3 regions of the Rhizobium zaerense genome follow, and region 1 is predicted to be linked to each of the others. Evidence: riboswitches for the same ligand, from Rfam matches in the RefSeq annotation. Region 1 holds a riboswitch; each other region holds the start of a gene.

Region 1 (6,629 bases):
ACGTGTTGGAGCTGGAAGGAAGAACGATGTGCAAGCCTGGACCCCTGAACACCACGACGTGGGCGTATTCGTCGAAGCTAACAAAGAAGCGTTCACGTAGAATTAAAGGCTGCGGCCCACTATAGGGCGAGATCGACTACGCCCCAAGGAGCTCCTGACGATGTTGCGCATATCCATACGGACTATATTGCGCGGAGCGCTGATGGCAGGCGGGATCGGTATCTTTTTGGCCGCCTCGCCGTTCGAGGTGGCTGCGCAAGATCGCATACCGATGAGAATTGCCGTCGAAGGTGCGTTTCCGCCCTTCAACTATCTCGATGCAAATAACGAGCTTCAGGGCTTCGACATCGATATTGCCAATGCGCTGTGCGAGGTTGGCAAGTTCGAATGCCAATTCATCATCGAGAAGTGGGACGACATTATCCCCGATCTCGTTGCCGACAAATACGACGCGATCATCTCATCCATGTCGATGAGCCTTGAGCGGCGTCAAAAGGTTGCCTTCACTGAAAAATACTATAACAGCCCGTCGGTGTTCATCGCTCGGAAGGATTCGTCGATCAATGATGTCAGCCCCGCCGGCCTCAGCGGCAAGATCCTCGGGGTGACGTCGTCGACGGCGCAGGAATCCTACGCCAACCATCTCTATCCGGAGATGAAAAAGAAGGTCTTCCGGTCTTCGCCAGAATTGTACAAGGGGTTGTCGGATGGCAGCGTCGATATCATCCTGGAGGACAAACTCGCCATCTACGACTGGATCGCCAACACCAAGGCGGGAACCTGCTGCGAGTTCAAAGGGCCGGATCTGGTCGACGTCACGTACTTCGGCGAAGGTGCCGGCATCGCGCTGCGCCTGGACGACAAGGAGCGTCTAACGCGCCTGAACGAAGCCCTGAAGAGTATTAAGGCGGACGGGACCTACGATATGATCAACGCAAAATATTTCCCGTTCAGCATCCAGTAATTCGTCAATCAAATTGTCATGTGGCAAATGCGGAATGGCCGGTTTACCGCCGACCATTCCTATTGTGTAAAGTCCTCAGTCGTAACCGCTACGCGGCTTTCGCGACCTCACCGTGCGGATCGAGGACATATTTTGTCGCCGCTCCATGATCGAAGCTCTCATATCCAGCGGCGGCATCGTCGAGCGGGATGACCTTGGCGTTGACGATATCGGCAATGGGCAGTCGGTCGTGGAGGATCGCCTGCATGAGCTGACGATTGTATTTGATCACCGGAGTCTGGCCGGTGTGGAAGGACTGCGCCTTGGCCCATCCGAGGCCGAAGCGGAGCGAAAGATTGCCGTGTTTGGCGGCATTGTCGACGGCGCCCGGATCCTCGGTGACGTAGAGGCCGGGAATACCGATCGAACCCGCGGCGCGGGTAATCTCCATCATCTGATTGAGGACGATCGCCGGCTGTTCCCCGCCCGAGTGGCCGCGTGCCTCGAAGCCGACCGCATCGATGGCGCTGTCCACTTCGTTGGTGCCGACGACCTGTGCGATCATGTCGCCGAGACGGTCGCTCTTGGACAGGTCGATCGGTTCGAAACCGACCTTCGCCGCGTGTGCCAGACGGTCCTTGTTGAAATCACCGATCATGACGACCGCAGCACCGAGAATGCGAGCCGAGGCGGCAGCCGCAAGGCCGACCGGGCCGGCGCCGGCGACGTAGACGGTCGAGCCTACTCCAACGCCGGCACGCACGGCGCCATGGAAGCCGGTGGGCAGAATGTCGGAGAGCATGGTGAGATCCCGGATCTTCGCCATTGCCTTGTCCCGATCGGGGATTTTCAGCAGGTTGAAATCTGCATAGGGAATGGTGACGTAGCGTGCCTGTCCGCCGATCCAGCCGCCCATGTCGACATAACCGTAAGCGCCACCGGCGCGGGCCGGGTTTACCGTCAGGCAGACGCCTGTATCCTGGGACTTGCAGCAGCGGCAGCGGCCGCAGGCGACATTGAACGGCACCGAGACGATATCGCCGATGTCGAGCATCTCGACGTCGATGCCTTTCTCGATGATCTCGCCGGTGATTTCATGACCGAGGACCAGGCCCGGCATCGCCGTCGTGCGGCCGCGAACCATGTGCTGATCGGAGCCGCAGATATTGGTCGAGATCACCTTCAGGATGACGCCGTGTTCGATGCGGCGGCCGTCGGGCGCTTTCAGCTTCGGGTCGTCGATGTCGCGAACTTCGACCTTGCCCGGCCGGAGATAGACGACGCCTCTATTTTTGCTCATGGATTCCTCCCACTTGTTTGAATGCCTCGATCTGCAACCGATGCAGTCGATGGCAACTTCCCTCCGGCCTGCCTCCTCTGCAGCCCGGTGTCCAAAACACGCGGATACCGCCGCACCGGGCGATATTCGAATTTTCAAAACGGACAGATTGGATGCAGTAGAGGAGTGAGCGCAACGGTTTTCGCCTGTCTTTCCGCTCGTGACCGTCTGCCGCAATCCGTCGATTTGCTGCGCAAGAGCTGGTTTCCGGCTCCAGAATCTCCTTCCGATCCATCTCGATATCTTTCCGGATGTCGATCCGGCGATTTCCTTGAGGATTTCAGTTCTTCTACCGCTGCGGGGCAGCGCCGGCATCGGGCCGGCTTGCCAATGGTCCATTTCGCCAGTTTGCGAGATAGCGCCTTGGACACCACAAACAAACCACGCCTGACGGAAAACAGCGATCAAGAAAACGACATGGGCGCAACTCAAAGACGACAGTCGCAAAGTCGCAACAGCGCTGCGTGGCGGAAATAATTGATCCCGCGAATACGGCGGTTTTCCGGTTCGTCCCGAAAGATTTAATCGTCGCCTAAAGACTTGAGGCGCGACGGTCGCCGGCTGCGGCTGACGTCGAGTGCCGTGTGCCAGAACACCGCGGCGAGGATGATCGCGCCGCCGAAAAAGGTGGCGACGGGCGGCTCTTCGGAAAATAGCAGCCAAACCCAGAAGGGCGTGAGCACGATTTCCATCGTGCCGATCAGCGCCGCCTCCGCCGGCGGCATTCGCTTCGCCCCGGCAAGGAAGAGCACCAGCGCGAGGGAGAAATTGGTCGCGCCGAAGGCGGCAAGAACGATCCAGTTGTGCAGGTCGAGCGAGCCGACCGAACCGAACGGAGCGAAGATGACGAGCGTCAAGAAGGCGCTGATCACGGTCGGCGGCAGGCTCGGCACGTCGGGACTGATGCGCGGGATGATAATGACCAGCGCGAAGGACGCGGTCATGCCGAGCGCCAGCAGGTCGCCGAGACCAGTCCCGCCGCCGATCGAAGAGGCGACGATGACGGCGACGCCGAGGAAAGAGATGCCGCCAGCAATCAGTGTCCGCCGGGCAACCCTCTCCTTGAGGATGACCCAGCCGAGCATGGCTGCGATGAAGGGCGCGGTCGCATAAATCATCGTCACATTGGCGACGGTGGTCATGTAAAGCGCGCCGATGAAGCATCCCTGACTGAAGGTCTGGCATGCGATCATCGCAAGGCTGGACGGATGGAAGACGGAACCCCATTGTCGCCGCGAGATGCCCCCTTCGAGGAAAAGGCAGGGGATCAGCAGGAACAGGCCTCCGAACAACGACCGCCAGGCGATCGCCGTCCATACGTCGGTGGTCAGGAGTCGCGAATAAACACCGCTCGCGCTCCAGGCAAGTGTCGCGGCAATGATGAGAAGCACACCCTTCTCGTGCTCGCTGCCTGCGAGGCGTCTGGCCGGATTTTCAATGGTCACGCAGATATTCTCAAAGAAGGAAGTCGAACGCGGCTCTTTTGTGCGCTGAGAATTGACATCAGACAAACGAATAGTAGTGATGACTATCATCGATTTTTTCTATGGCTATTCCATGCATGAGCCGATTGAGAGCGACCTGCTGAGAACCTTCCTGGTCGTTGCCGAAACCTCCAATTTCTCCGCCGCTGCCCAGCGCATCGGGCGGACGCAGTCGGCCGTCAGCACCCAGATCAAGAGGCTTGAGCAGACGATCGGCGAAACGCTGTTCGAGCGTGGCGCCCGCGGTGTGCTGCTCACACGCCAGGGCATACAGCTCGTGCCCTATGCCCGCAGGATCATCGATCTCCTGAACGAGGCCGCCGCGACGATCCGCAGCAAACCGCTGGACGGGCCGGTACGCATCGGAATTCCCGAGGAATACAGCCAGACGGTGCTGCCGGCGGCGCTCACGGCTTTCGCCGTACGCCACCCGGCCGTCGAGGTCACCGTGTCCTGCGATTATACCGTCCGCAACCTCGCTGCCCTTGAGCGGGACGAGCTCGATCTGGCCGTTGTTTTCGACTGGAGCGATGAGACCAAAGGCGAGGTCATCTGCATCGATCCCACGGTCTGGGTCACATCGATGGTGCACCGGCTGCACGACATCGATCCCCTGCCGATAGCGACCTATCGCAACTCCACCTGGTCACGCGATTTTGCGCTCCGGTCGCTGGAGCAGATCGGCCGCAACTATCGGATCGCTTTCATCGCCGATACCGGTTCGGGGCTGAAGAATGCCGTGACCGCGGGCCTTGCCGTCACCACGCTTTCCCGCAGCAGCATTCCGCCCGGCTGCCGGGAACTCACCGCTGAAGACGGTTTCCCGCCGGTCGATTCCTCCAAGGTCGTGCTCCGCCGGAGCACCTACCGTTCCAGCGAGGCCGTCCGGGAACTTTCCGAAATGATACGGGACGCGTTCCAGCCTATGCCCGCATCTCCGATGGTGTGACGCGGCGGCGCAAGCGGCGCCGGGTCTCGGACGGGCTCTCGGAAAAACTCGCCCTGTAGCTTCTCGCAAAGGCTGAGGCTGAGTTGAAGCCGGTCGCCGCCGCGATGTCGGCAAAGGAGGCTGCCGTCTCGATCACCTTGCGGCGCGCCGCATTCAAGCGCAGCGCGAGATAATGCACATGCGGCGGTGCGCCGATGCTCTGCTGGAAGAGATCCTGCAGATGCCGAGCGCTGATGCCCACCCGCCTGGCCAGCCGCGTGAGGATCAGAGGCTGCTCGATATGCTCCTCCATCAGCCGTACTGCCTGCGTCACGCGGGGATCGTGCATGCGCAGTCCGGCAGCGGCTGCGGAAAGTGATTCATCGGCATGGAAGGACGGCTGCTCGTAACGGAACAGCCGGCTGACCTCGAGCGCCAGCGAATAGCCCTGCCGTTGCCGGATCACCTCCAGCATCAGGTCGACGGTCGGAAGCGAACCCGAGGTCGTCAGCCGCTTGCCGTCGATGACGAAACGATCCTTGACGGCCCGCACCTCGGGATAGGCGAGCGCAAAATCCTCGTAATCCTCCCAGTGAACGGTCGCCGGTAACCCGTCGAGCAGGCTGGCTTCAGCCAGCAGCCATGTGCCGGACTCGATGCCGGCAATCACCGTGCGATAGCGGGCGGCCTGGGAGAGCTGCATCTTGAGTGCCGGCGTAGCACTTCGGCGCCAGTTGTAACTAGCCAGCACGAACAGTGGCGTATTCTCGGTGGTCGCTTTGAAAGCGCCTTGCGCGGGCACGGCGATATCGCTGGTGGTCAGCACCGGTGCTCCGTCCGGGGTCAGCAGCCGCCAGCGATAGAGCTCGCTGCCGGAAATGCGGTTGGCGCCGCGCAACGGCTCGATGACCGAGGCGATCAGGATCAGGTTCGCGTCCGGCAGGACGAGAAGGTCGATATCGAGCCGTTCGGTCGATCGCTGTAGCAAGGCCACCTCCCTGGAGTTCCGATAATGTATCGATTGCTTCCGAAATTGCAACGCATCGTCATCCATCCTGTCGCGTAATGGGCACAAGACGAGGGAGAACAAAAACATGCCTCTTGCGATGAACCGCGATGTCTTCATCACCTGCGCCGTCACCGGCGCCGGTGACACGGTTTCTAGATCCAGCCACGTGCCGATCACTCCCAAGCAGATCGCCGATTCCGCCATCGATGCGGCAAAGGCCGGTGCCGCGATCGTTCACTGTCATGTGCGCGACCCGGAAACAGGAGCCGCCAGCCGCCGCAACGACCTCTACAGGGAAGTTACCGACCGCATCCGCTCGGCCGATGTCGACGTCGTCCTCAATCTCACCGCCGGCATGGGCGGGGACCTGATCTTCGGAGATGTCGAAAGCCCCCTTCCCCTCAACCCGAAGGGCACGGATATGGCGGGCGCTACCGAGCGCGTCAGCCATGTGGCCGAATGCCTGCCTGAGATCTGCACGCTCGACTGCGGCACGATGAACTTCAACCTCGGCGACTATGTCATGACCAACACGCCGGCCATGCTGCGGGCGATGGCGAAGAAGATGACGGATCTCGGCGTGCGGCCGGAGATCGAGGCCTTCGACACCGGCCATCTCTGGTTTGCCAAGCAGCTTGCCGAGGAAGGCCTGATCGAAGATCCGGTGCTGATCCAGCTCTGTATGGGCATTCCATGGGGTGCGCCCGACGATCTCAATACATTCATGGCGATGGTCAATAACGTGCCTGAGAGCTGGACCTTCTCGGCCTTTTCGATCGGCCGCAACGCCATGGCCTATCCAGCGGCAGCCGTGCTGGCGGGCGGCAACGTGCGCGTCGGCCTGGAGGACAACCTCTTTGTCGGCAAGGGCCAGCTCGCCACCAATGCTGAGCTCGTCGAAAAGGCCGTACAGGTGGTCGAGGGCA
Region 2 (6,629 bases), on a different replicon from region 1:
GGTTCTGGTTATAGAGGCCGGAGGCCATCACCGCCGTCTTCAATGCGGCCCAGTCTTCCTGCGTCGGAATGTGAATACCTGAGCTCTCGAACAGCGCCCTCACCGTCTCCGTCGCCGGCTCCCAGAGCCGGTCGGTATATTTGTCGAAATATTCGCCGGAGGCATATTTCGAGTTTTCGAAGCCCTTGAAGCTCGTGCCGCGTTCGACCGCCAAAAGGTTCGAGGCGCGGACTGCGTGATAGGTCACCGTATAGAAATAGATATTGGTGAAATCGATGCCTTCCTCGGAGCCGTAGAAGATGCGTTCGCGGGCGAGGTAACCGTGCAGGTTCATCTGACCGAGGCCGATCGCATGGCTCTCGTCATTGCCCTTCTCGATCGAAGGAACCGAAGAGATGTGGCTCATGTCGGAAACGGCCGTCAGCGCCCGGATCGAGGTTTCGATCGTCTTGCCGAAATCGGCCGAATCCATTGCCGCGGCAATATTCAGCGAGCCGAGATTGCAGGAAATATCCTTGCCGAGATGTTTGTAGGAGAGGTCGTCATGATATTCGCTAGCCTCGCTCACCTGCAGGATCTCCGAGCAGAGATTGCTCATCGAGATGCGCCCGGCGATCGGGTTCGTCCGGTTCACTGTGTCCTCGAACATGATGTAGGGATAGCCGCTCTCGAACTGGATTTCGGCAAGCACCTGGAAGAATTCGCGCGCCTTGATCTTCTTCTTGGAGATGCGGGCGTCGTCCGCCATCTCGCGGTACTTTTCCGTCACCGAAATCTCGGTGAAGGGCACACCATAGACGCGCTCTACGTCATAGGGCGAGAACAGGTACATGTCCTCGTTGTTCCTCGCCAGTTCGAAGGTGATGTCGGGCACGACGACGCCGAGCGACAGCGTCTTGATGCGGATCTTCTCGTCGGCATTTTCGCGCTTGGTATCGAGGAAGCGCATGATATCGGGGTGGTGGGCATTGAGATAGACGGCCCCCGCGCCCTGGCGCGCGCCGAGCTGGTTGGCATAGGAGAAACTGTCTTCGAGCAGCTTCATCACCGGGATGATGCCTGACGATTGGTTCTCGATATGTTTGATCGGCGCGCCCGCCTCGCGGATGTTCGTCAATGACAGCGCCACGCCGCCACCACGCTTCGACAATTGCAGCACCGAATTGATCGACCGGCCGATCGATTCCATATTGTCCTCAACGCGCAGCAGGAAGCAGGAAACCAGTTCGCCGCGCTGCTTCTTGCCGGCATTGAGAAAGGTCGGCGTCGCCGGCTGGAAGCGGCCGGAAATGATCTCCTCGACCATGTCGCGGGCAAGCCCCTCGTCGCCGCGCGCGAGCGCCAGCGCCACCATGCAGATGCGGTCCTCATAACGCTCGAGATAGCGCTTTCCGTCGAAGGTCTTCAGCGTATAGCTGGTGTAGTATTTGAAGGCGCCGAGGAAGGTCGGGAAACGGAATTTCTTGGCATAGGCCTGGTCGAACAGGTCGCGCACGAAATTGAAGGAATACTGGTCGAGAACCTCCTGCTCGTAGTAACCCTCGGTGACGAGGTAATCGAGCTTTTCCCGAAGGTTGTGAAAGAACACCGTGTTCTGGTTCACGTGCTGCAGGAAATACTGCTTGGCAGCCATTCGATCCTTGTCGAGCTGGATCCGTCCCTCATCGTCATAGAGGTTCAGCATCGCGTTCAGCGCGTGATAGTCGAGCATTTCCGCCGCTTTCAAAGGGCGTTCGCCGGCGGGATGAGCAAAAGTGTTATGCGGTTTTGCGCCCGCATCCCGCGTCAGAGTTGTTCCCGTGTCCAAAACCGTTCCATTCCGTGTTTGACGTTGGCGACATCCACCTCCGTGCCCAGCAGCTCGAACCTGTAGAGGTAAGGCACCTGGCATTTCTGCGAGATGACGTCGCCGGCGAGCCCGTATGTCTCGCCGAAATTGCTGTTGCCCGCGGCAATCACGCCGCGGATGTGTCCTCGGTTTTCCGCATCGTTGAGGAAACGGATCACCTGCTTGGGAACGGCACCCTTGCCGCCGTCGCCGCTATAGGTCGGCACAACAAGCACGAAGGGTTCGCGGATATGGAACGCGTCAGCTGCGCCTGCCGGAATGCGCGTTGCGCGCAGTCCGAGCTTGGCGACGAACCGATGGGTGTTCTCGGATCGGCTGGAATAATAGACGATCAGGCCCATCGCTTTTCTTCAGGAGAGCGCGCTGATCATGTCGGGGCGGAAGCCTGCCCAATGCTGCTCGCCGGCGATGACGACAGGCGCCTGCATGTAGCCGAGGCTGCGGACCCGATCGAGCGCTTCGGCATCCTCAGAGATATCGACGATGTCATAATCGACGCCCAACCGGTCGAGGGCTCGGTAGGTGGCAGTGCACTGGACGCAGGCAGGCTTGCTGTAGACGGTAATGGTCATGATATTCCTCGTGACGACGCGATTGGGACGCAGAAGATCGATCGGAAATCTGTCGATATCCGTCGAAAAATCTCTGATGATTTGAGCTATGCGGCTGTTTAGCCGCTGGGCATACTCCGCCCTCTGCCTCTAGCGGGTGGCGGCCTGAACTGAGATACTGACATGACTTCACCCCGAAGTGGCTCAATACGAAGGTTTCGGGGGCGGAGGCTCAGGCCTGCGAAACGTGATGCGGAGATTCCCCGCAGCCATGTAACGCGATCTTCCGGACACCCCGCCCGTGGACGTTTCGTTCGAGGCAGGTCTCCTGGCTCACGGGTCAAAGCACCCTGCCCCAGCCTTCCCGGAGCATCATGCTCCAGTGACCTGAAATCGGACAGTTGCTCGCCGCTTACAGTTGCGGGGGCAGCTCCGGCATTGCCGCGCCATGATGGCGAGGCGCACCGTATTCCCGTCTTAGCCGCCGATCCTCACGAATCGATGGAACCTCGAACACTAGATATAGTACGCCAATCCAAATTCGCGTCAACGGATGGTTTGTGCATTGCGTTACGACAGGTTTGAAATCGCTACGTTCCTGTGAAAAACATGGATAACGAAAGCTTAAAGAAAGCAAGCTGTGGAGAAAGCCCCCACGATGAGAGCCGACCTATGGCCGGTCCCGCGATTTTCGATTCGAGATCTGGCTCGAATCGTCGATGGCACATCCCGCCGGTGACGAGCGCCGGAGGAGGAAGTCAGAAAAGTTATATTTTTATCCGGAGCAGCCTCAGCGCGTTGATCGTCACCAGCACGGTGGCGCCGGTATCGGCGAGGATCGCCGGCCAGAGCCCGGTGATGCTGGCGATCGTCGTCACCAGAAACACCGCCTTCAATCCGAGGGCGATGGTGATGTTCTGCAGGATGTTGCGCATCGTGCGTTTGGAAAATTCGATCATCCGCGCCACATCGCTAACGCGTCCGTGCAACACGGCGGCATCCGCCGCCTCCAGCGCCACATCGGTGCCGCCGCCCATAGCAATGCCGATATCGGCAGCCGCCAGCGCCGGAGCATCGTTGATGCCGTCGCCGACTTTGGCGACGATGAAACCCTGGCGCTTCAATTCGCCGACGACCTGCTGCTTGTCCTCCGGCATCATCTCGCCGCGCCAGTCGATGCCGAGCATGCCGGCAACGGCTGCTGCCGTCCGCTTGTTGTCGCCCGTCAACATCATTGCCTTGACGCCTGCTGATTTGAGGGCAGCGAGCCCGGCCTCGGCATCCTCACGCGGCTCGTCGCGCATGGCGATCAGACCGGCCGCAACACCGTTGACGAGCAGCACCGACACGCTCTTGCCCTCGTCGTTCAGCGCCGCGATGCGTGCATCCTGTTCAGCACTGAGCGCCCCGCGCTCACAGGCGGCGGGCGGCGACAGCAGGTCCAGCGTCTCGCCGCCGACTTTGCCGCTGACGCCCTTGCCCGCCAGCGCTTCCAGCTCGAAGGCCGGCGGCACGGGAACGCCGTCTGACTTGGCGCGGTTGAGGATCGCCAGCGCCAGCGGATGGCTGGAACCCTGCTCCAGCACCGCCGCGCGCGACAGCACCTGCGCCTCGCTCAATCCGAAGGAGATGATATCGGTGACCTGAGGCCTGCCTTCCGTCAGCGTGCCTGTCTTGTCGAAGGCGACCATCGTCACCTTGCCGAGCGTTTCCAGCACCGCGCCGCCCTTCATCAACAGCCCGCGCCGCGCACCTGATGAAAGCGAGGCGGCGATTGCCGCCGGCGTCGAAATGACGAGTGCGCAGGGGCAGCCGATCAAGAGGATCGCAAGGCCCTTATAGACCCATTCGCCCCACGGGCCGGCAAACAGCAGCGGCGGAACGACCGCGACCAGTGCTGCAACCACGACCACGCCGGGCGTGTAATAGCGCGAAAACCGATCGATGAAGCGTTCGGTCGGCGCCTTCGATTCCTGCGCTTCCTCCACCAGCTTGACGACACGGGCGATGGTGTTGTCGGCGGCCGCCGCCGTGACGCGAACCCTCAGCACCGCATCGCCATTGACCGTGCCGGCAAAAACGACGGCATCGACGCCCTTGCGCACCGGCGTGCTCTCGCCCGTCACCGGCGCCTCGTCGATTGCACTCTCGCCTGAGATGATGATGCCGTCCGCAGAGATACGGTCGCCAGGACGAACCATGATAGTCGCGCCGACCGAAAGGCTTTCTGCCGGCACTTCCCGCGTCTGCCCATTGTCTTCGAGCAGCGCATTCTTCGGCACCAGACCCGCCAACGACTGGATGCTTTCGCGCGCCTTGCCGGCCGCCACCCCTTCCAGCATCTCGCCGACGAGGAACAGGAATACGACGGTTGCCGCCTCTTCGCCGGCATTGATGATGACGGCGCCGACGGCGGCAATCGTCATCAGCATCTCGATCGAGAACGGTGTACCTGATAGGGCGGCAATGATAGCGCGCCGCGCGATCGGCACCAGCCCGACCAGCATGGCGACGATGAAGGCATAGGACGCAATCGCCGGCACAAGATGGCCGACGGTGTAGGCGGCAACGAGTGCGGCACCGGAAAGGATGGTCAGCCGGCCCTTCCGGCTCTGCCACCAGAGACCCGCCATCGGCGCGTGGTCATGCCCGTGCAGCCCCTCGATTTCCTTCTCGCCATGATCGTGAAGGTGGTCGTGGTCATGACTTGCATGATCATGGTCATGGCCCGCGTGATCGCCGCAGTCATGTCCATGGTCGTGACGATGCTGCGAGCCCTGGGTGCGCGCAGGCGCAGCGCTTCCAGCAAGCGGCGCGACGGAATAGCCGAGCCCCGTCACCTTCCTCTCGATCACCTTGAGATCGCTGCTGCCATCGTGCCGGACGGTCATCGTGCCCGCCATCACCGAGACGGAAACATCGGCGACACCCGCCACGCGTCTGACCGCCGTATCGATCTTGGTTGCGCAGCCGGCGCAATCCATGCCGCCAACCCGGTATCGTGTCTCGCTCTCAGCCATCATCCGCTTCCTTGTCAAACAGAAGCATCCCTCCTACATCCTCTAGCGACTAGAGGTGCAAGAGGAAAATCATGAAAAAGATCACCATTGGTGAAGCTGCTCGCCAAAGCGGCGTCAAGGTGCCGACGGTCCGTTATTATGAGAGCATCGGCCTGCTCGCGGCGCCGAGCCGCAGCGAGGGCAACCAGCGCTCCTTCGAGCCCGCCGATATCAGCCGCCTCGCCTTCATCCGCCACGCCCGCGAACTCGGCTTCGAGATCGAGGCGATCCGCACGCTGCTCACCCTGCAGGATGATCCGTACCAGTCCTGCGCCTCGGCCGACGCCATCGCCAAGGCGCGTCTCATCGAAGTCGAGCAGCGCATCCGCAGCCTGATGGCGCTGAAGGCCGAGCTGGAAACCATGGTGGAAGGCTGCGGCCACGGCCGCGTCGACCAATGCCGAGTCATCGAGGTGCTCGCCGACCACGGCCAGTGCACACATCCGCACCACTGACCGCTGCCCTTGCAGGCGGTCCGCGCCCGCGCCAAAACTGAATGCAGACAGAATCGGGCGAAGACATCCATGAACCAGAAACGGATTGCGATCATCGGCGGCGGCCCGGCGGGTCTCGCGGCTGCCGAACTGTTGTCCCGTTCCGGTCACGCGGTAACGGTCTACGACGCCATGCCGACCTTCGCCCGCAAGTTCCTCTTGGCCGGCAAGTCGGGTCTCAACATCACCCATTCCGAGGATTACGCCCGTTTCACCACGCGCTTCGGCGCGGCTTCCGCCCATCTGCGCCCCGCTCTTGATGCCTTTACCCCTGATGATATCAGGGATTGGGCAGCAGGGCTCGGGACCGAGACCTTCGTCGGCTCGTCCGGCCGGGTGTTCCCGAAGGTGATGAAGGCCTCGCCTTTGCTGCGCGCCTGGCTCAGGCGACTGGAGGCGCAGGGCACTACGCTGCGCACCCGCCACCGCTGGACCGGTTTTGCCGAAGATGGTTATGCTTTCGAAACGCTCGAAGGGCGCAGCATCGTCCATTGCGACGCAGCCCTGTTGGCGCTCGGCGGCGCAAGCTGGCCGCGTCTCGGCTCCGATGCAAGCTGGCTGACTCGGCTATCGGAGAGAGGCGTCGAGATCGAACCCTTTAAACCCGCCAATTGCGGCTTCGCCGTTGGCTGGAGCGGTAGCTTCAGCGAGCGTTTCGCCGGCGAGCCGGTAAAGT
Region 3 (6,629 bases), on a different replicon from region 1:
TTGGCCTCGTTGATTACCATCGGCAGCTTCTTCATAATCGAACACTGGGTCTTTGGCTGTCCGCTGGATAAAATCCCGAAAATACGCTAGGAATATCTCCAAGCTTATTAAGAGAAACAAGCTAAGAGACAAGGCGCGGCGGATGGACGCCGACAGTGACCGATCGATTCTTTGCTCATTCCGGGGCGACGCCGTGAAACGCCGAAACCTGTCTCTTGCCCTCTTCCTTGTCTTCGCAGCGCCCGCTGCCGGGCAGTCCATTACTATCTGTGAGGATCTGCGTGGCCGCCTCGCCGACCTGCCGCGGTCGATCGGCAATACCAACGGTCCGGAAGCGCGCCAATATGCCAGCGCCATGGCCGAGCAGAACCTCGAGCTGCGCAAGGTCCGCAACGAGCTGCGCGGCAACGGCTGCACCTCGGGCAGCATGGTCGTCATCGGCGGCGAAAATGCCGATTATTGCGCCGAGCTGTCGCAGTCCGAAGCCCGGATGATCGACAACATCCGCTATCTCCAGGACCGCCGTGACGAGCTGCGCAACCAGACCGACGGCAATGAGGACGCGCGCCGCGAGCTGACCGCCGCTCTCGACCGCAATGGCTGCAACAGCGAAAACTTCTATGCCCCGAGCGATCGCAGCGCCGACGACCTCGCCCCGAGCGTCGAAGAACAGGCGATGCGCACCGACACCTTTATTCCGCTCGGCGGCGGTGAAGAGGTCGATCCGCGTTACGGCGTGCCGCGGGCCGAAATGCTCTCGCCGGTCAGCACCATGTGCGTGCGCAGCTGTGACGGCGGCTTCTTTCCGATCAGTTCGAACGCCACATCGGTCGATTTCGGCCGCGACGCACAGACCTGCGCCAAGATGTGCCCGGGCATCGAGACCGAACTGTTCTATCGTGACGTGACGAGCACCGAAGCCTCGAACATGATCTCGGTCGCAACGGGCACGCCCTACAGCGCCATGAAAAATGCCTTTGCCTACAAGAACCGCACGCCCGGGGAAAAGTCCTCCTGCGCCTGCAATCTCACCGCCTATTATGAGGAGATGCGCGGCAAGCAGGTGGTGAGCGAACCACCGCAGCAGAGCTCCATTACCACTATCCGCACCAATCCCCCGGCGAAGGATGCCGCAGCTGCGCCGCAACCATCCGTTCCCGAGCGCCCCTACGATCCGACGCAGAACCGCGTCCGTCAGGTCGGCCCCCAGTTTCTCGCCGGCGATCAGGGCTCGATCGACCTCACCAATCCGGCAACGCCGGGCCCGCAACCACAACAACAGCAGTGATATCAATCAAGCCACCCAAACCGCGCGGCGGTTTTGGGACTACGACATGCGTCTTCGATGCGACGCACTTTATTTAGGGCTCGCTTCGTCCCCATCCATCATGAAAGACGAGTTCCTCAAGCGGCAGCCGCTGCCGCCAGCCTTTGACGGAGAGTTCCGGCTCGTCATAGAGCCGATCGACGAAACCGGCACAGAGCCAGGCGACCACCTCGATATGCTCGGGTATGCCGAGAATGCTCTTCAGGTCGCCTTCATGAAAGATGCTGACCCAGCCGACGCCGACCCCTTCCGCCCGCGCGGCAAGCCAGAGGTTCTGGATGGCGCAGACTGTGGAATAGCTATCCATCCTCGGATTGTGCGTACGCCCCAGCACCACGCTGCCGCCGCGGGTGGGATCGCAGGTCACGCAGATCCCGAGCGGCGCCTCCGTAATGCCTTCGAGCTTAAGCGAACGATATGCCTGCCGCCGTTCGCCTTCGAACATCAGCGCCGCCTCCTCGTTGGCGCTGGCAAAGGCATTCCGGACGCGCGCCCGCACAGTCGGGCTTTTCACCAGAATGAAATTCCACGGCTGCATGAAACCAACCGACGGCGCGTGATGGGCGGCCGTCAACAGACGCTCCACGACATCGTCTGGCAAGGGATCAGGCAGGAACTGGCTGCGAACGTCGCGCCGCGTCATGATCGCATGATAGACGGCCTCGCGTTCGGCCAAGGAAAAACCGGACGCCGCCGAAAGGGCATCCTCATCAAAGGGTCGCATCGTCAAATCCCCAACAACGCAACCGCCCCGCCGTCCGCGCGGATCGGTCTATCTAGCCAGGCCGGTCTTCTGACTGGGCGTCATCCGTCTGCCGCAGCCTTCCCGGCAAGAAGCCAGTGGCGTGATGAAGCGGCAAACGTCGGCCTTACAGCGTTGGGCACGTTCCGGCTTTGCACCGGATTCCCGATTCTCCCGCCTTACCGGCGGGCACCTGACGGCGCATCTATTTCAGGAAAGCGCGGCGGCGGCAAGGCGGCCCGCATGACGCCGCCGACACGCTGCATGGCCTTCGGCGATGTCGATGACGCCGACAGCAGCCAGGCAACCGCGATCAATGCCGTTGCCCAGCGTATCTCCATCCCTCCACCGTCCAGCACGATACGACAGTACCCGCCGGTTCGCTGGGCTTGGCGCCCGCAGGCGCCAGGGTGAAACGACCCGCATGTACCCCAGCACCATTCTACTTTATGATTTATTCACACATCAAATACACACTGCGTTTACGCGTTTTGGGTTGCTATCAGGACATGGGCATGAGGGCTCATGATGTGACCGTCAGCGTCGATGCCCGTATTGATACGCCAGTCCGGAACATGTCCGACTGAGCCGCAATTCTAGGCCGCCGCGGAATGTTCCAATTTTTGAAAACGATGCCTCTGACCGCCAAGCTGGCGGCGATTATCGTTGCCGTGAACCTCTGCGGCATTTCCGCTTTCGCCACCTATACCTGGATGTACGAAACCCGGGCCTTGATCGATGGCGCCAAGGCGAACTGGTCCAAGGATGCCGAGCAATTTGCCTCTCTGGCAGCGGGCGGCGTGAAATGGGGGAAGGCGAACGCCGTTCGAGAGGCTTATTCGCTCTACCGCGACGACCCCTCGCTCGATCTCGTGCAGTTTGCCGCATTCAACGCCGAACCTGCCGCCGTCGATACCTGGGCGCGCGATGGCGTCAGTGGTTTGCCGGCACCAACCGATCTGGCGAAGAGCCTGAGCGCGAAACCGGAAAAGACGACCATCGATGACGGTAGAATATCTGCCGGCGTCGTGACGATCATCGCGCCGCTCCCGCTGGATAAGTCGGGCAAGGCCACCGGTTACGTCGTCACGAACTGGTCCGTCGAAAAAATCGCTTCCGAAGTCAGGCAGAAAGTTCTCATTTCGCTGCTCACGCAGTCCGCGATCACCGCCATAGCCGTCGTTGCCTTCCTTCTCGCCATGCGCAGCCTCGTTGGCCGGCCCATCAGGATCCTCAGTGAGAGAATCAGCGCGTTGCAGAAAGGCGACCTGGCCTCTCCCGTCACCTACAGGGAAAATGGCGACGAGATCGGCTTTCTGGCACGCGCGTTGGAAGTCTTCCGCCACGAGGCGATTGCGAAGGTCGAGAGAGAGCAGGCCGCTGCCGAGCAGAGCGCTTCGCTCGACGCCGAACGGGCGCGCAATGTATTGTTCACCGAAGAAGCCAGCAACACCCAGCGGCTGGTCATGACCTCTCTCGCAAATGCATTGGAAAAGCTTGCCGCCGGCGATTTCTCGATACAATTGGCCGATCTCGGTCCCGAATTCGATAAATTGCGGCAGGATTTTAACAACATGGTCGATGCGGTCGCGGCCGCTCTGACAGAGATAAAGACCGCTTCCGTGGCGGTTGAAACCGGCTCCAGCGAGCTGGCGAACTCCGCGGATCAACTCGCCAGGCGGACCGAGCAACAGGCAGCAGCATTGGAACAGACCGCTGCGGCACTGGATGAGGTGACCACCACGGTCAGAACATCGTCGCAACGGGCTGAAAATGCCGGGCAGTTGGTCGAGGAGACAAAGCGGAGCGCTCATGTCTCGGCGACGGTGGTGCGCGATGCAATCGGCGCGATGGACCGGATTCAAACCTCCTCGAGCCAGATCGGCCGCATTATCGGCGTCATCGACGAAATCGCCTTCCAGACGAACCTGCTGGCGCTGAACGCCGGTGTCGAGGCGGCGCGCGCCGGCGAGGCCGGCAAGGGTTTTGCTGTTGTCGCGCAGGAAGTGCGTGAACTCGCTCAGCGGTCGGCAAATGCCGCAAAGGAAATCAAGAACCTGATCAACGTATCCGGCCAGGAAGTTGCCGCGGGCGTCGGGCTGGTGAACGAAACCGGTGACGCCCTGCTGAAGATCGAGGAGCAGATCAACCGCATCAGCGATAGCATCGCTTCCATCGTCCAATCCTATCGCGAACAGGCGACGGGCCTGCAGGAAATCAACAGCGCAATCAACCAGATGGATCAGACGACACAGCAGAACGCGGCAATGGTCGAGGAAACCAACGCGGCTTGCCACGAACTGCTGTCGCAAGGACGCCTGCTGCAGGACTCGGCCGGCAGGTTCGTGGTCGGTGGGTCTACCGCCAGCCAGCCCAAACCCGTTCAAGCCGCCCGCCAAGCTCGTCCCGAGCCCAGAGCCGTCATGCAGCGTCATGCAGGCAATGCCGCCGTTGCCGCTGCTCCCGGTGCCTGGGAGGAGTTTTGACGTCGCCTGCATCCGATAAGCCTTAGTTCTCAGCAACCTATAATCAGGAAGGAAACGCTTATGAAGAAAATCGTGCCCGCATTTCTTTTGGCCTGCACCGCATTTGCCATGCCCGTGGGCGTATCCATGGCACAGGATGCCAAGCTTGCCCCGATCTCCGACTACGTGACAAGCGATGTAAAGCCCTGGCTTAACGACCCCGCCATCATCGAGGCTATCAAGGCGCAGAACGCTGCCAACGCCAATCTCAATGCTGCTGATGTCGACGCCCTTGACAAGAAGTGGCGTGCCGAAGTCGATGGCTCAGACCACTCGATGATCGATGGTGTGCTCAACAACGCACTGTCGAAATTCCTTCAGGGGAAGAAGGAGGCTTCCGGCGGCAAGATCACGGAAATCTTCGTCATGGATACAAAAGGCCTGAATGTCGGTCAAAGCGACACCACATCGGATTACTGGCAGGGCGACGAGGCCAAGTTCCAGAAGTCCTTCGGAGCCGGCAAGGACGCCGTCTTCGTCGACGAGATCGAAAAGGATGAGTCGACCCAGACACTGCAGTCGCAGGCAAGCGTCACGATATCAGACGACAAGGGAACACCGATCGGCGCCATCACCGTCGGCGTGAACGTCGACGCCCTGTGATCTCAGGAACTGAGTCTTCTGGAACAGTGCGAACGACCGTCGCCCGGAAGCATCTTTAGGGCGACAGGTTTAAACAAAGCTTAGAGCGCGTCGCCTGCACGAGATCGAGTGCGACGCGCTTCTTGCCTCGCCGGGGGTCTCCCTTCCGCAGAAGCCGTTGCCATCTCGGGGAACGCCGGATTTTCAGGCCGAAAATTCTGCGTGACAACGCGTGGCCGTGACACTACATACCTCTCATGTCGATCACATCAATCTGCGCCTCGCGATTTTATTGGTACCGCTACTCTCAGCGGATGCGGGTCCATGCGTAACTGAATTCGACGCGACGACAACCCGAACAGCCGCTAGTCTACCTGGCGGTTTTTTTGTTCCGCCCGGGTATGACCAAACAGGAGCCATACCGTGTCTGATACCATTGACGATCTGCGTATCGTCGAAATCACCCCGCTGACCAAACCCGCCGATATCATCGCGGAAATTCCCCGCAATGCTGATGTCAGTAAGACCGTGACCAGTAACCGTGATGCGATCCATAAGATCCTGCAGGGCGAAGACGACCGGCTGATCGTCGTCATCGGCCCCTGCTCCATCCACGATCCCGTTGCCGCCAGGGAATATGCCGAACGGCTGGCGGAACAGCGCCGCCGCTTCGCCGGCGATCTCGAGATCGTCATGCGCGTCTACTTCGAAAAACCCCGCACGACCGTCGGCTGGAAGGGCCTGATGAACGACCCGCATCTCGACGGCAGCTACCGCATCGAGGAAGGGCTGAGGATTGCGAGACGCCTGCTGCTCGATATCAATGCCATGGGCCTTCCGGCCGGCTGCGAATTCCTCGACACCATCACGCCGCAATACATCGCCGATCTCGTCAGTTGGGGCGCGATCGGTGCGCGCACGACCGAAAGCCAGGTCCACCGCCAGCTTGCCTCCGGCCTTTCCTGCCCGATCGGCTTCAAGAACGGCACCGATGGTGGTGTGCGCGTCGCGCTCGACGCCATCCTCGCCGCCTCGCAGCCGCATCACTTCCCGGCAGTGACCAAAGACGGACAGGCAGCAATCGCCTCGACGACAGGCAATGAGGACTGCCACATCATCCTGCGCGGCGGTAAGCGGCCAAACTATGAGACGGCCGATGTCGAATCCGTCACGAGCGAAGCCGTCAAGCTCGGCGTGGCCCCGCGCATCCTCATCGATGCCAGCCATGCCAACAGCGGCAAGGACCCGATGAACCAGCCGCTCGTCGTCAGATCCGTTGCCACCCAGATTGCCTCCGGAAATAGCGACATCAAGGGCATGATGATCGAAAGCAACCTCGTCGCTGGCCGCCAGGACCTCGTTCCCGGCAAGCCGCTGGTTTACGGCCAGTCCATCACCGACGGCTGTATCGACTGGGATATGTCGGTGGCGACGCTGGAAGACCTGGCGCAGT

What was found. A riboswitch is a leader RNA that binds a small molecule or an ion and turns the genes downstream of it on or off. The one in region 1 is predicted to bind cobalamin.
Region 2: linked by a shared signal. The riboswitch ahead of nrdH (glutaredoxin-like protein NrdH) and the one ahead of fdhA (formaldehyde dehydrogenase, glutathione-independent) in region 1 are both predicted to bind cobalamin.
Region 3: linked by a shared signal. The riboswitch ahead of bluB (5,6-dimethylbenzimidazole synthase) and the one ahead of fdhA (formaldehyde dehydrogenase, glutathione-independent) in region 1 are both predicted to bind cobalamin.

What each region holds. Positions count from the first base shown of each region.
Region 1 covers NZ_JBPWQY020000003.1:156,187-162,815, forward strand. The annotation lists gene ACS4RR_RS27145 (putative bifunctional diguanylate cyclase/phosphodiesterase) at 1-55, opposite strand, end outside; gene ACS4RR_RS27150 (ABC transporter substrate-binding protein) at 161-964, shown strand; gene fdhA (formaldehyde dehydrogenase, glutathione-independent) at 1,053-2,243, opposite strand; cobalamin riboswitch at 2,463-2,663, opposite strand; gene ACS4RR_RS27160 (DMT family transporter) at 2,804-3,727, opposite strand; gene ACS4RR_RS27165 (LysR substrate-binding domain-containing protein) at 3,840-4,715, shown strand; gene ACS4RR_RS27170 (GlxA family transcriptional regulator) at 4,690-5,748, opposite strand; gene bcoG (3-dehydrocarnitine:acetyl-CoA trimethylamine transferase BcoG) at 5,789-6,629, shown strand, end outside.
Region 2 covers NZ_CM132690.1:1,061,510-1,068,138, reverse strand. The annotation lists gene nrdE (class 1b ribonucleoside-diphosphate reductase subunit alpha) at 1-1,807, opposite strand, end outside; gene nrdI (class Ib ribonucleoside-diphosphate reductase assembly flavoprotein NrdI) at 1,786-2,190, opposite strand; gene nrdH (glutaredoxin-like protein NrdH) at 2,200-2,421, opposite strand; cobalamin riboswitch at 2,702-2,927, opposite strand; gene ACS4RR_RS05140 (heavy metal translocating P-type ATPase) at 3,168-5,420, opposite strand; gene ACS4RR_RS05135 (MerR family transcriptional regulator) at 5,492-5,914, shown strand; gene ACS4RR_RS05130 (TIGR03862 family flavoprotein) at 5,984-6,629, shown strand, end outside.
Region 3 covers NZ_CM132690.1:2,748,742-2,755,370, reverse strand. The annotation lists gene ACS4RR_RS13320 (DUF2865 domain-containing protein) at 194-1,288, shown strand; gene bluB (5,6-dimethylbenzimidazole synthase) at 1,362-2,051, opposite strand; cobalamin riboswitch at 2,094-2,281, opposite strand; gene ACS4RR_RS13310 (hypothetical protein) at 2,249-2,410, opposite strand; gene ACS4RR_RS13305 (methyl-accepting chemotaxis protein) at 2,681-4,555, shown strand; gene ACS4RR_RS13300 (hypothetical protein) at 4,616-5,197, shown strand; gene ACS4RR_RS13295 (3-deoxy-7-phosphoheptulonate synthase) at 5,600-6,629, shown strand, end outside.